Regions from separate parts of the Caldibacillus debilis DSM 16016 genome, predicted to be linked through region 1. Evidence: riboswitches for the same ligand, from Rfam matches in the RefSeq annotation. Region 1 holds a riboswitch; the other holds the start of a gene.

Region 1 (7,785 bases):
CGTCCCCCAGAAGACTTCCCCGCGGCCTTTTTAACGAAATACAGCAGGTGAACAGCCGAATGTTTCCCCCGGCTTGCCTCCTTTTCGCGGAATACAGCTATCCGTTTCCCCGGAAGGCTCTATTTTTTCACCAGGGAATGCTTAAAAGCGTAAATTACCGCCTGGGTCCGGTCCTGGACCCCCAATTTGCCCAAAATATTGCTTACATGGGCCTTGACCGTTTTTAAGGAGATGAACAATTCCTCCGCAATTTCCTGGTTGGATTTTCCTTCGGCCATCAAAAGCAGCACTTCCATTTCCCGGTTCGTCAGTTCTTCGTGGGGGAGGGCTTTTTTGCGGCTGCGGAGCTTTTCCGTCATCTTCGCAGCCACTTCCGGAACGAGCACCGTTTGGCCGTAATAGGTGGAACGGATGGCGTCGGCGATTTCGCCCGCCTTCGATGTCTTTAAAAGATAGCTGGTGGCGCCCGCTTCCAGGGCGGGAAACATTTTTTCATCGTCGATAAAACTGGTCACGATGATGATCTTCGCTTCCGGCCAGTGCCGGATGATTTCCTTCGTCGCTTCAATCCCGTCCATTTCTTTCATGACCAGGTCCATCAGAATGATATCCGGGCGAAGCTTTAACGCCATCTCCACCCCTTTTTTGCCGTTTTCCGCCTCGCCGACGACCCGAATATCGGGCTGTGACGATAAATAGGCGGATACGCCGATCCGGACCATCTCATGATCGTCGACAAGCAACACGCTAATCATCCTTTTCACCCCCCAAATGGACGATCGGAACCCGGACTTCCAGCTTCGTCCCCATCCCCGGGCTGCTGACCATCTTCCATGTTCCTCCGATTTCCCGGGCCCTTTCCCTCATATTTTGCAAACCGTAGGAAGCGGTCTTCACTTTGTCCACATCAAACCCTTCGCCGTCATCGGTGACCCGCAGGATAATGAAACCGTCCCGTTCCACGAGGAGCACTTCCATCGCACTCGCTTTGGAATGCCTCAGCGTGTTCGACACCGCCTCCTGCAAAATCCGGAACAGATGATCTTCCACGCCTTTATGATTGATTTGCAGATCTTCGACCTTCCAGCGGATCTGGATCGGCACCTTCTGGCTGAGTTCGACGAGCAGTTCCTCGATTCCTTTTTTCAACGATTTCCCTTTTAATGCCGCCGGACGCAAATGGAGCAGCAACGCCCGCATTTCCAATTGGGCCTGCTGGATCGTCTTCTCCACAAGTTTTAGCTGCCTCCGATTTTCCTCCGGATCCCTCCCGCCTTCGATGATCGCGGAAAGGAGCATGGAAGCGGCGAACAATTGCTGGCTGACGGAATCATGGAGTTCCCTCGCCAGGCGCTGCCGTTCTTCAAAAACCAGCTCCTGCATCCGTTTATCCAATTCTTCCGCCTTTTCCTTCGCCAATTTTTGGGAGATTTTCGTCTGTTCCTGGAGCTGCATTTGCACCTGCTCGATCCCGGACAAGATATCGGCCACTTCCTGAAGGAACTTCTTATCCTTTTTGGAAGGGACATGCCCGTGTTCGACCGCCAGCAAATAATCTTCGATCGTCTTGAACTGTTTCCGCCAGTACAGGGTCGATCCGACGGCGGCCAGGAAGGCCGCCCCGATGCTGAACAGGGGAAGGAACATGAGGAACGGGATGTCGAACACTTCCCTCTTCCACAATAGGGACCAGTCGTCCAACGGATAGGCGGCGAACAGAATGGTGCTGATGGCCGCAACGAGCGGCAGGATCACCGCGAAGCCGGCGGCCAATTGCCGGAAAAACAGGTTCATACCCTTCTCACCTCGACTTTCCCGACGATCATCGAGGTGAAGATCTTCACTTTTTCCGTCGCACTCCCGTAAGCTTCCGTTTCATACTCGATCGCTTCATTGATGACCCGTTCCCCGATTTCATCCAGGATTTGCACCTGGCTGAAAACGGCCGTATGATGGATGGAAAATTCGACTTCGTAGGGGATGAGGATTTGCACATTGCCGACGAAGCCCCGGATGGAAATGACGGCGTCTTTCGGCAAAAAAGTATTGCTTAAATCAATCACCACGTCCCCGATGCCGAGCAAAAGATGAATATCGTTCCACTCGTAGACTTCCCGCGGCGTCCGTTGGCTGCCGAACAAAAGGTTTTGAAACAGGGGCTTTCGTTTCAAAACCTTCCGTTCCGGCACCGGATGTTCGGGGAAAGGAGGGGCAATCACTTGCGGATGTTTTTTCGACTGGTAATATCGGTAAACGACCCATCCCACGACCCCGAGGACGAACAGACGGAAGGTCATCATGTTGACGACGGTAAGGGCGAGAATGAAGCAGCCGATGAGGAACAAGGCTTTCTTCGCCGCCGCTTCCCGCTGTTTTTTGCTGAAATAAAGGCATGCCAAGCCGGCCGCCAGACTGATGAGAAGCCCCCCGTCGAAAAACAGGAGCTCGATGACCAGGGCTGCGACCGCAAGCAGAATCAGCCCGCTGATTTGATCGACATTCCAGTATTTCCGCATGGGGGGCCTCCTTTCTCGGAAAGATATTCCTTGCGCCCTCCCCAACGGGCGAAAGGCGCAGTAAAGGGTTACTACGCCTTCTAGAATACCATTTTTTCCTTACCTTTTTAATGGCTTTCTTCGTTTTTCAGCCTTTTTTCCAATTGGGCGATCTTCGCGTCGATCGTATGCCGGAAGTAATCGGAATTCACCTGGTATTCCAGCCTTTCCAAATATCTTTCGATTTCGGCGAACCGCCGGAAGGCCGTTTCGGAATAGGCGGGTTCCTCCAGCCATTTGTTCATCCGGTATTGGGCCCGGGCGATGTTTTCCCTGCCCATCAGTTCCATGCGCTTCAATTGCATGTCCTTCAGCTTATGTTTCAATTCCTCGTACTTTCTTTCCAGCTGGACCAGCTGCTCTTCCGCCTTCTCCTTCGCTTCCTTCAGCCGGGCCGCCCGTTCCGCGTACTGCATATGTTCGCTTTGGGCGAATTCAAAAAGCTCCGCTTCGCCGGCCCTTTCGGCGATTTCCGATTGTTTTTTCCTTTTTTCCGCCATCTCCAGGGCGTGGTGGTATTCGCGGGTGAATTCATCCTTCAGCAAATATTGCCTTTCCACCAGTTTCCGGACCTTTTCCGTTTCCTTTTCGCATTCCCGCAAATACTGGTTTAGCATCGCAATCGGGTTTTTTTTCTCCTTTTCGTCAAGGATTTCGTGAATGTCGGCCAAAATCACGTTTTTCATCCGTTCAAATACGCTTGCCATAGGAATCTGCTCTCCTTCCTTTTTTATACTCAAAATTCATTCGGCCTGTAGGAACGGCTTAACTCCCGCCATTCCTTTTCAAAATGGACGAAGGGATCGTCCCCGTTCCCGTTGATTCCTGCGGAATCCTTCTTTTCTTTGCGGTTTTTGTACAAAAGGTACAGGATGGCTGCGGCGGCCAGCCCGACCACGGCGGGCGCGTTGGTCACGGAAGCGATGAGGAAGACGCCGCACAGGATCAGCCACAACATCTTTTTGCCCGTCGTCCCCGCTTTTTTGTATTGCCGGAAAGCCACATAGGCCAACGACAAGGTGATCGCCAGAACGATGATCGGCCCGAGGTTAAACAAAACCGTAATCCCCAAAATCAGGGCAAGGATCAGGAAAATCGCTTCTCCCATTTCCATTCCTCCTTTCTTGTCTTCATCATAGTCCCTTTTCGAATTTTTGATCATGTACCCGGGTTCCCTTTTGGATTGGACTTGAGTCGGATTTTTTTCTGCGCCGGCGGACCCGGGTGCGGCTGAAGCTTTTCCGGAAAAAGGGCGAAATCAGCCGGCCGCGGTTTTCCTTTTCCATTTTTGTCTTGACGTTCTTTTTTCGCTGGATTAAGATGGAGATAAAGTCAATTGAATAGTCAGAAAAATAGGTTGATTTCCTTGCCGGGGCACCGGAGGGAAATCATTAAAAGGGAAGTTCGGTGAAAATCCGACGCGGTCCCGCCACTGTGAATGGGAGTTTCCCGGCGTGATGCCACTGTTTGCCTCGCAAACGGGAAGGTGCCGGGAAATGATGATCATGAGCCAGGAGACCTGCCTATTTTTCATGACGTAAACCCTACGCGGATAGGGGGTGCGTTTGCGTCTTCGCGGATCCGTCATTTCAGACGGCTCCCTTTGGCATGCAAATGACATCTCCTCCGAGGGATGTTTTTTTATTGGAAAAATCTTCGGGAGGAGGATATTGATGGATGCGCGTTCGTTGAAAAAGTTTTTGGCCATGATCGCCGTCACGTTCTTGCTCATCGCCCAAAGCGGCCTGTCCGCCCTGCAGGCACGGGCGGAAACCTTGCAAAACGCGGTCACGGTCACCATTCTCGGGTACGACGAAAAGGCACCGGTATTGGAAACGGTTGCCGTTCCAGCTACTGAAGGAGAGACGGCCTTCGGTGTTTTGCGAACCGTCACCGAAGCGAAAAATATTCCTATGGAATACCAGCTTTATGATGGAATGGGCGCCTTTATTACCAAAGTGGGAAATGTCGAGCCGCAAGGCAGCGATTATTGGGGATTTTTTGTCAACGGCATAGATCCGAACGTTGGCGTTTCCTCATACAAAGTGAAAAACGGGGACAATCTTTTGCTGAAAATCACCTCTTATCCTCCGGAAACGATCACAGTTAAAGTGTCCGCCGTCGCGGCGGATCAGAAGGAAGTCATTCCCGAAACGGAAGTGGAAATCGTAAAAGGCGGAACCGCCTATGACGCCCTCGTCCAGGCGGCAAAGGCACGCAAGGTGGCCCTTGATGTTTCCGTCGATTCCCGATGGCTCACCTTCATTAACGATATCGGCGGCTTGCTGGACGGAAACGGATACTGGGAAATGTACATGAACGGAAAGTTCATGGATAAGGGTCTTGTCAGCTATCAAATGCAAGAAGGGGATCATCTCCAAATAAAGGCGGTGCCCTTTGACAGCGGAACGAACCCGGGTGACGGCGGTTCCGATAAACCCGCGGACAACCCCGCCGATCCGAACCCGGGCGGCGGAAATCAAAACAAGCCGGGCCAAAGCCTGAAGAAGGAAGTCCAAACGGCCATCGAGCGGATAAACGGCTATTTCGCCAAAAACCGGAATTTGGATTGGTACGGCATCCTGGCTTTGAAGGCCCTTCATCAGCCTGTCCCCGAAACTTATGCGGAACAGACGGCGGAAGAGGCCGCAGCCAACGGTGGGAACTACCGGAACGTTACCGACCTGGCCAAAGCGATCCTCGTCTTGACGGCTTCCGGGAGAGATGCGGCCGATGTCGCCGGCTACAACTTGATCGAGAAATTGGCCAACCACGAAAGAATGACGAAACAAGGGAACAACGGACCGATTTTTGCCCTGCTGGCCCTCGACAGCGGGGATTATCAGGTCCCTGAAAGGGCGAAATGGACGCGGGAAAAACTGGTCGCCGCGATCTTGGACGCCCAGCTGGACAACGGGGCATGGTCCCTCTTCGGCGACAGTCCCAGCAGCGATATGACGGGCATGGCCCTGGCGGCCCTTTCCCCCTACACCGGTGAAAAGAAAGTCAAAGACGCCGTCGATGCCGCGGTCAACTGGCTGTCGAAGGCCCAGGCGGACACCGGCGGGTTCAACGAGGCCGTAAACGGCGGGGAAGCAAGCGAATCGATCGCCCAAGTCATCATCGGCTTGACGGCAAACCGGGTGGACCCGGCGGGAGAACCGTTCACAAAGCCGGGGGGCAGCCTGGTCCGGCGCCTGCTCGATTTCCAAAAGGCGGACGGGGGATTCGCCCATTTGCCTGCCGATGAAACGTCCAATCCGATGTCGACCGCGCAAGCCTACCTGGCGCTGGCGGCCTATCAAAAATATTTGAGCGGCGAAGGCTCGGTGTTTCAGTTTGCGGGAGGCGAAAAAGTCCCGGTCGCCGGCGTCGCGGAACCGAATCCGGCGGATCAAAAAACCGATGCGGACGGAGAAGGGAAACGCTTGCCCGATACGGCGGCCGGACATGTGGAAGTTTTGCTTTCCGGCATTTTGCTGATGGTTTTGGCCGCCGCCCTGCTCCTGCAAAGAAAAAAGGTGTTCAAGGGCTGATTTTCGGGGCGGGCCTGTTGTTGAGATATCCATTTCCGATCCGCGAGTTCGGGCACGGGGAGGGAGACAGATTGGCATCTTGCAAAAAGGTTTTGCTGCTGGCCGTTGCCCTGATTCTATTTATCTTCTCTTCCGGCTGCGAAAAGGACAGTCCGCTGCCGCAAAACAAGGCCGATGATTGGCAAGCCGAACAGGCGGCCGGTTCCGGAAAAGCCGGGGATGCCGGCGATAAAGCCGAAACCGCAGCCACCGGGAGGAATACCGGCGGGGACATAAAAGAAAAGGCCCCGGCAGCGGATTCGGCCGCCGGAGACCAAACGGGAACCGGAGCAAGCGGCAATCCGGCGGAAAAGGCCGGGGTAACGGCCGCCTCCGATCATCCGGAGAAAAACCCCGATAATCCGGGGAAAAACGGGGAAAAGGCGGCAAAGAAAACCGTCCAGGAGGCCGGCCGTTCCGGGCAGACGGCTTCCGGCACATCCCCGGGCAAAAAATCGGGAACCGGCGCCGCATCACCCGCATCCCGGCCCGAACCGGCGGTAACCGTATCCGTGATCGGGCTTGACGAACACGGCAAAACGAAGGTCTTTCTTCCGCCTTCGAAAATCGGGATCGGTTCAAAGGATACGGTCTTTACCGCCACGATACGAATTCTCAAGGAAAAAAACATCCCATACGAAGCGAGCGGTTCGGGCGCGAGCGCGTACATGGAAGGCATCCATGGATTATATGAATTTGACTACGGGCCGCTGAGCGGCTGGCTGTACAAAAAGAACGGGGTCATCGTGAACCGGGGGGCGGGCAGCGAGCCCGTGAAAAACGGAGACGAAATTGTATGGTTCTACACGAAGGATTTCACAAAAAATTGAGCCGGTGAAGATGTTCCCCAAACCGGCAAATGAGAAAGAAATCGGGTGACACCATGGTTTCCTGCAGGCATTCCCCCTTTCGGAAAATGCGGAATAAGATTTTCTCTTTTCAAAAAAAGGTGAGGCCGGATGGCTGACGGTTTCCGCTCCCTTCATCCATTCGCCGCCCTGTTGTACTACGTCTTCGCTTTTACCGCCATCATGATCTGTCAGCATCCCTTTTTTTTGTTCTTTTCCGGCCTGATTTTGACGGCGGTCAACCTGGTTTTGGACAGGGGGAGGACGCTGAAAGGCTGGGGCGCCCTTTTTGCCCTGTTCACCCTCTCCCTCCTGATTCTGACCCCCCTTTTCAACCACCGGGGCAGCGTCATCCTGTTTTATGTCTTTCAAAATCCCGTCACCTTGGAAGCGGTCCTTCAGGGCGCCATGAACGGCCTCACCCTCTTCTCCCTTTTGGCCCTTTTTTCCACTTTCCATCTGGTGATCGACGGGAGAAAATTTTTGTTTTTGTTTTCCAAATGGCTGCCGAAATGGGCCCTGCTTGCCATGCTGGCGGTGCGGTTCGTCCCCCTGTTTAAACGGAGGCTGGACGAAATCGGGATGGTCCAGAGGGGAAGGGGGATGGGCATCGCCGCCGGCCCGCTCCGGCAGCGGATGAAACACGGAATGCTCCTGACCCAAATCCTGCTGACCTGGTCGCTGGAAGACGGGATCCAAACGGCCGATTCCATGCTCGCCAGGGGATACGGACTGGGGAAACGGAGCAAATACACCCCCTATTCCTTCCGGCCCGGCGATTTTGCCGCCATCGTTTTTTTGTTGGCT
Region 2 (7,785 bases), on a different contig from region 1:
AATCAAGCTGTTGATCGTCAACCGGGATGAAGCGGAGGCCGTCGCCAAAACCGAGTTTTCCGAAAAAAATCCGCTCCCCCTTGCCGATGTGCTGTTCCGGCGGGGCCTGGAAAAATTGGTGGTAACCGCCGGAGAGAAGGGAGTCTTTTATTTTGACCGGTCCGGTTTCTGCGGTCATCTCCCGGCGCCGGAGGCGGAAGTCCGGGACGTGACGGGAGCGGGGGATGCGTTGGCGGCCGGAGTCATCTACGGACTGAATGAAGGGAAGGATCTTACGTCGGCCTGCCAAATCGGGCTCGCCTGCTCCTATCTGACGGTTCAGTCGGAAAAAACCGTGGCGGAAGAATTGAACGGGGAACTTTTGGCGGAAACCGTCCGGAACCTTTGGAACGATACGGAATCAAACATGGAAGGGGATTTTTGACATGACAGGAGAACAATATTTGCATTTTTCCGAGGAAGTCAGGGAAGCGAAGGAAAAAGGGAGACCGATCGTCGCCCTGGAATCGACGATCATTTCCCACGGGATGCCATATCCGCAAAATTTGCAAACCGCTTTGGAACTGGAACGGATCATTCGCGAAAACGGGGCGGTGCCTGCCACCATCGCCGTCATCGACGGGAAGATCCGCATCGGCCTGAGCGAAAAGGACATCGAATTTTTGGCGGAACACCGGGGGATTCATAAGGCGAGCCGCCGGGACCTGCCCTATTTGATTTCCACCCGGCAGCACGGGGCGACGACGGTGGCGGCGACGATGATCTGCGCGGCCCTGGCGGGGATCAGGGTGTTCGCCACCGGCGGGATCGGCGGCGTTCACCGGGAAGCCCAGATCACGATGGACATTTCCGCCGACCTGGAGGAATTGGCCAGGACCAATGTGGCCGTCGTATGTTCCGGCGCCAAGTCGATATTGGATCTGGGCCTGACTTTGGAATACTTGGAGACCCGGGGCGTCCCGGTCATCGGCTATCGGACGGACCGTCTGCCGGCCTTTTACACGAGGACGAGCCCCCACAAAGTGGACTTCCGGCTGGATTCCCCCGGAGAGATCGCCGAATTGATCAAAACGAAGTGGGACCTCGGACTGGGGGGCGGCGTGGTCGTCGCCAACCCGGTGCCAGAAGCGGAATCCATGGACGAAGCGATGATCGGGGAGATCATCGAAAGGGCGCTCGCGGAAGCGAAAGAGCGGAAGATCCGGGGCAAGGAGGTCACTCCCTTTTTATTGGGCAGGATCAAAGATTTGACGGGCGGAAAAAGTTTGGCGGCCAATATCGCCCTCGTGAAAAATAACGCGAAGCTTGCCGCGGAAATCAGCGTCGCTTTGCATACGTTGGAAAAGGACCGCTAAGGTATTTCCTTGCCCCGGACTTACGATTCCGGGGAATCCAGGGAAAACGGACCGGCGGTCATAAAACCCGGTAATTGCGGATCCATCGGCTTTTTAGGAGAAGTCTTCATCTATCCCGCAGCCGGCCATACCGGCCGGCCCTTCCCCCGAAATCTCCCCTACAATTCGTCGAACCCGTTCAAGTCCCCGACTTTTATATATTGGCGGGATTTTTGTTCGAAAAAGTCTGTCTTGGTTCCGTCGAAATTATCGACGTAGGCGCGGATCCATTTCATCGGGTTTTCCGTGCGGTTTTCATAAAGATCGCTCAACCCGAGAAGGCGGAGCATTTTATTGGCCCGGTATTGGATGTATCCCTCCATTTCCGTCAAATCGATGCCGTCGATATCTTTCAGGATATACCGGCTCCAGATCGTTTCCTGTTCGACGGCGTGCCGGAATTGGCCGTACACCCAATCGATGAACGTTTCCGTGTTATACTCCGGGTTTTCCGCCAAGGTGGCCCGGAACAATTCGCTGATAAAACGTCCGTGCTGCAGTTCATCCCGGTTGATATAGGAGATCATGGCCGATGTTCCGACCATTTTTTGATGCCTGGCCAAATGATAAAAGAAGGCAAATCCGGAATAGAAGTACAATCCTTCCAGCAGGGAGGAATACACCATGGTTTTCAACACGTTCAAAATCGTGGGATGTTCCGCGAATTCATTATAGACCTTCATGATCCGTTCGTTCCGTTTCAATAAAACGGGATCCCGGCGGCCCGTCTCGAAGGATGCGATCTGCAGATCTAAGGTGGCGACGGAAGAGAGCACATAGGCGTAACTGTGGTTATGTTCGCTTTCCTGATCGGCGATGGTCGCCATGATCGATTTGACCGACGGGTCCGTGGAATAATGGGAAATGCGCATGGCAATATCCGTTTGCGGGCCGTCCAGGGTGGCGAGCAGCCCGATGATTTTTAAAAAGGCATTTTGTTCCCCGGCGGAGAGGCTCGGAAATTGCTTCACATCATGGGTCATATCCACTTCGCTCGCCCGCCAGAACAAAGCGCGGATCTGTTCCCGGTAATCGTAAAAATGGGGGTAGGCGATATCATTCCAATTTAAGATCCCGCTGGCCTTCCCGCCGAAAAGGGCGGTCGATCTGTTCGGATTTTCCGGCTCCAAAACGGTTGCTTTTTTAAGGAGCTTTTCCAATGTTCGATCACTCCCTCCGTCCATTCCGTAACTTTCTTTTCCTGGGCACCCCGGGGGCTTTGTTCGATTTTTAAAGGTTCATAGGTCGATCCGTAAAATTTGGCGAGCTTGTCGCAGGCTTTGCAAAATAACTCGTCGCCGCCGAATTGAGTGTCCCCGGTGCCAAATATGAAGACATTTGCCGGTTTATAGCCGATTTTATAAACAAAATCCTTGACGATTTCCGGAGTGGCCCCCTTTCCCCAGGTAAAGGTGCCGAGAAAGATGAGATCGAAACGGGAAAGGTCGGGGATGTCCCGGTTAAGGCGGTTGATCCGGTATTTCTCGACGGCAAATCCTTCCCGGGCCAACCGGTTTTCGATGATCTCGGCCACTTCTTTCGTATTTCCGCTGAAGCTGGCATAACTGATCAGGACGCGCACCAGGAACACTCCTCGATATCGGATGCCGTGGACCGGACGTAATAGGTGGTTTTTAGTCCCGATTTCCAGGCCTGCAGATGAAGGTCGAGCAAAACCTTTGCCCGGATATTGTGGGGAACGTAAAAATTGAAGGAAACCGATTGGTCAATATGCTTCTGTCTCGCCGCGTTTTGCCGGATGGACCAGCGCTGATCGACGATGTAGGCCGACCGGCGGTAAATGTCATAGGTGCGGTGATCCAGATCGGGAGCCACAACCGGCAGCTTGTAATCCTTCTTTTCCTCGTAATAAAAGGGTTTAAAAACGGGATCGATGCCGCTGGTGGAACCGGCGATGACGGACGTGCTGGATGTGGGGGCGACGGCCATCAAATAGCCGTTGCGGATGCCGTGCTTTTGGGTCATTTTTCGAATTTCCTCCCATTCTTCGGCATTTTCGCCCGTCAAATAACCTCTTTTGGCGAAGTATTCCCCCGTTTGCCACTCACTTCCCTCAAACAGCGGGTACGGCCCTTTTTCTTTCGCCAGTTCGATGCTCGCCCGAATGGCCAAACGGGCGATTTTTTCATACAGTCTGTCCGCCAGTTCAACCGCTTCCTCCGATTCCCAATGGATCCTTTTCAAAGCCAGCAGGTGATGCCAGCCGAAGGTGCCGAGGCCGATCGCCCGATATTTCTTGTTCGTGGCCGCAGCCTGTTTGACGCTGATGGTGTTTAAATCGATCACGTTGTCCAGCATCCGCACCTGGATGGGAATGAGCCGTTCCAGGACTTGATCGGGAACCGCTTTTCCCAAATGGACGGAGGACAGGTTGCAAACCACAAAATCCCCGGCTTTTTTGCGGGTGATGATCACATCCCCGTCCATCGTTTCCTCGTATTGAACCGTAGGCGACATGTTTTGGGCAATCTCCGTGCAAAGATTGCTCGCGTAGATCATCCCGGCGTGCTTGTTCGGATTCATGCGGTTCACTTGATCGCGGTAAAACATGAACGGGGTGCCCGTTTCCAGCTGGGACTTCATGATTCGCGCCATGATTTGAATCGCGGGAATTTTTTGTTTCGATAACCGGTCATCATGGACGCAAGCAAAGTATTTTTCCCGGAAGGAGCCGTTTCCCGGTTCCTCATCATAAAAGTCTTCCAAGGCGAACCCCATGACCCGCTTCACTTCGTGGGGATCAAACAAGTACCAGTCTCCCCGCTTTTCCACCTGTTCCATAAACAGGTCGGGAATGCAGACGCCGGTGAAAATGTCATGGGCCCGCTGCCTTTCATCCCCGTTGTTCAATTTTAAATCCAAAAAGGAAAGGATATCGGCGTGCCAAACATCGAGGTAAACGCATATGGCGCCCTTCCGCCGCCCGAGCTGATCGACGCTCACGGCCGTGTTGTTCAGTTGTTTAATCCATGGGATGACACCGGATGATGCCCCTTTAAAACCTTTGATGGAGCTGCCGCGGCTCCTCACTTTCCCCATATATACCCCGATTCCTCCGCCGTCTTTGGAGAGCCTGGCCGCGTCGGTATTGCTGTTGTAGATGTCGATGAGCGAATCCGCCACCGTATCGATAAAACAGCTGGACAGTTGGCCGTGGGCCAGCCCGGCATTGGCCAATGTGGGAGTGGCGACCGTCATGTAAAGGTTCGATAATGCCCAGTAGGCCTCACGAACGAGGTGGGGGCGCCGTTCCTTCGGTTCATCTTGCATCAAATACAAGGCGATCGTCAGCCATCGCTCTTGGGGGAGTTCATAGATGTTTTTGTCATGGTCGGCGGCCAAATATCTGGTCGCCAAGGTATGTAAACCGGTATAGTCAAAAAGCAGGTCCTTGTCCGGATCGATGATCCGGGAAAGCAGGCGGATCTCCTCTTCCGTATATTTTTCCAGGATGTTTGGAGAATAAATGCCTTTCTCCACCAATGTTTTTTGCAGCCGGTAGTAATCCCCGTATTTTAACTCTTTCGCATATCCCCGGTTTTCACTCGCTTGGCGGTAAAGATCGTCCAAGTATATTCTGGCTGCGGCAAAGCTCCATTGCGGGTTCGCTTCGTCCACATTTTCCAATGCGGTTGCAATGAGCAATCGGGTCAGCCGGTCTTCCGTCAGTTCTTGTCTCTGTGCGATGGTCCGAAAGATTTTTTCCTTGTAAGCCGGAAGGCCGTTCAACGGGGCGCCGTCAAAAGAAGCCGCCCAATCGATCAAGGTTTCCAGCCTGTTTTTGTCAATTCCCTGATTTTTCGCGGTCGTGATCATTCCGGTCACTGCTCCCTCTTCCCCTTTCTGTTAGACATAAAAAAATATCCGCTCGGGGTTGAAAGCGGATAAACGACAGGAAAAGGACGGATCCCATTCGCCATCGTTTCACCTTCCCAACCCCCGAAGAAGTGAAACTTTAGGCAAGCAAGGCAGGTCTCCTGACTCATGCATCATCCTACTTGGGTCCCTTCCCGCATCGAATGGCCGGATTGGTGCGGAGGACGCGTCTTGGAGCGCCGGCCCTTCGATACAGTGGATATGACCCGTTCGTACGCATTTACAGTTGCGGGGACAGTTCCGGATTTTCACCGGATTCCCTTTTAAGCCTTGTTCAGGCACCTTGACTTGCCGATACTCAATATATTGTTTTATCATTCAAGAAAAACACAAAATATAGTGTTTGGGTACATCGTAACATGGGAACCGCAGGTTGTCAATCTTTGCCGGATCATGTTTTTCCGGTTATTGGACAACTTGCAATGAAATTTTTCTTTAGAAGGGCGGTTAAAATGACACCGGATTGCCGGTCATCCGTATTCGTAAATGGGAGTTTTTTTCGCGAAAGACCGTTCATTTTTATCAATACACGGAAGGGAAAATGGCTTAAAATATTGGTATAAGGAATCTTTCATGATGGGAGAGGGCCAGGTGGAATCTGAAGTAAAAAAGATTTTTCAAGGTACCGGATGGAAGCGGGTTATTATTTTTGCCATATTAATCTTTGTTCTTTACCTGTTGCGGGGGATCATCAACATCATTTTATTGACCTTCATTTTTTCCTTTTTGATGAACGGCCTGGAAAGGTTTATTTCCAGACGGGTGCCGCTCAACAGGAAAATTACGATTTTTATATTGTACTCTTTAGCCATTTTCGCTTTAACATACGGGATCGTAAAATATACGCCGGTATTCGTGAACGAAATCACCCAGCTGATCAGACAGCTGACCGATTTTTACTCCAAGCCCCAGGACAATGTCGTCATCAACTTCATCGTCGAACAGATCAAGCGGTATGAAATTACCAATTATATCAGCGTCGGCGTTTCATTTTTGGTCAAATATTTCAGCAATATCGGCACAATCAGCCTGCATGTGCTGCTATCCTTGATTTTAAGCCTGTTCTTTCTGCTGGAAAAGGAAAGGATCATCGCCTTTACCGGCAAGTTCAAGGACAGCAAGATCAGTTCCTTTTACAATGAAATCGAGTATTTCGGGAGGAAATTCATCCGGACCTTCGGCAAGGTGATCGAAGCCCAATTTTTGATCGCCACGGTCAACACCTTCTTGACGGTCTTTTTCCTCTGGCTGATGGATTTTCCGCAATTGTTCGGGCTCGCGATCATGATCTTTTTCCTCGGGCTGATTCCCGTGGCCGGCGTCATCATTTCCCTGATCCCCTTATGTTTTATCGCTTACAGCATCGGCGGCGTCATCAAAGTGGTTTATGTGCTGATCATGATCGCCGTCATCCACGCCATTGAGGCCTATATTTTGAATCCGAAATTTATGTCGGCGAAAACGAATCTCCCCGTTTTTTATACCTTCATCGTTTTGATTTTCGGCGAGCATTTTTTCGGGGTATGGGGGATGATCCTCGGGATCCCGATTTTCGTCTTCATTTTGGATGTGCTGGGGATCAAAACCATCGAGACCCCGGAAAAAGACGGGGCGGAAAAGAAAGAGGAAGTATCTGCTTAAAAAGGGCCGGCGAAACGCCGGCCCGTTCCGTTTCAGTTGCCGGATCCCCGCCCTTTCGGGGCCCGTCCGGACGGCGGAACCTTTCCTGCGGGAGGGGTTCGCCGGGGAAGCGGGCTTTTTTGCCCGGGCAAAGGAGTCACTGGTTTTCGTGAACTTATTTTTGGTCCGCCGGGAAAACGAGGCCGATCTGCCGGCGGATATTTTCCATGATCTTTGCGGTCAGGAGGGAGGTTTCAAAACTGTTCACGGCCGATTCCCGCTTCCCTTCCCGGATCAGCCGGACGAATTCCTTCACCTCATAGACCATGGTATTCTCCTCCTGTTTTCTGCCGATCTCTTCCCTTGTGCCGTCGTTGTAGACGATCGTCGCTTTGGCCGGGGAGGAGATCTTGTCGATGATGATTGTCCCTTTTTCCCCTTGGATTTCCGACGGGATGAAGGAATTGGCGATCTTCGAGTGGATCAGGACGGCTTCCATGTCCCGATAGGATAAAATGACGCTCCCTTCCCCGTCGACGCCGGATTCGAGCATGAAGGCGTTCGCCAGGACCTTCTCCGGTTCGCCGAAAAGAAAGACGGCGGGATACAGGCAATAAACGCCGATATCCATCAGGCTTCCGTTGGAGAAGGCGGGATTAAAGGCGTTTAACAGGATCCCTTCTTTATAGGCGTCATAGCGGGAAGAGTATTGGCAAAAATTAAAAAACGCCCGTCTGATCTTCCCGATTTTCGGCAAGTTTTCTTTTATGCTCAAAAAAGTCGGAATAAAGGTCGTTTTCAGGGCTTCCATGAACAGCACCCGGTTTTCCCTTGCCGTATCGAGCATCCGTTGCGCTTCCCGGAAGTTGGAGGC

What was found. Region 1 has a riboswitch for cobalamin ahead of A3EQ_RS21890 (DUF4430 domain-containing protein). Riboswitches for the same ligand answer to the same signal wherever they lie in the genome.
Region 2: it holds a riboswitch for cobalamin, as region 1 does, so the genes downstream of both, A3EQ_RS0111535 (ribonucleoside-diphosphate reductase subunit alpha) here and A3EQ_RS21890 (DUF4430 domain-containing protein) in region 1, are expected to answer to the same signal.

The regions. Positions count from the first base shown of each region.
Region 1 is NZ_KB912915.1:82,713-90,497, forward strand. It holds gene A3EQ_RS0117395 (response regulator transcription factor) at 120-755, opposite strand; gene A3EQ_RS0117400 (sensor histidine kinase) at 748-1,794, opposite strand; gene liaF (cell wall-active antibiotics response protein LiaF) at 1,791-2,516, opposite strand; gene A3EQ_RS0117410 (PspA/IM30 family protein) at 2,624-3,262, opposite strand; gene A3EQ_RS0117415 (lmo0954 family membrane protein) at 3,292-3,663, opposite strand; cobalamin riboswitch at 3,893-4,096, shown strand; gene A3EQ_RS21890 (DUF4430 domain-containing protein) at 4,229-6,091, shown strand; gene A3EQ_RS21895 (DUF4430 domain-containing protein) at 6,163-6,960, shown strand; gene A3EQ_RS0117435 (energy-coupling factor transporter transmembrane component T) at 7,090-7,785, shown strand, end outside.
Region 2 is NZ_KB912892.1:21,258-29,042, reverse strand. It holds gene A3EQ_RS0111560 (carbohydrate kinase) at 1-424, shown strand, start outside; gene A3EQ_RS0111555 (pseudouridine-5'-phosphate glycosidase) at 426-1,355, shown strand; gene A3EQ_RS0111545 (ribonucleotide-diphosphate reductase subunit beta) at 1,514-2,578, opposite strand; gene A3EQ_RS20995 (flavodoxin) at 2,461-2,976, opposite strand; gene A3EQ_RS0111535 (ribonucleoside-diphosphate reductase subunit alpha) at 2,964-5,231, opposite strand; cobalamin riboswitch at 5,367-5,592, opposite strand; gene A3EQ_RS20990 (AI-2E family transporter) at 5,883-6,932, shown strand; gene A3EQ_RS0111520 (Gfo/Idh/MocA family protein) at 7,087-7,785, opposite strand, start outside.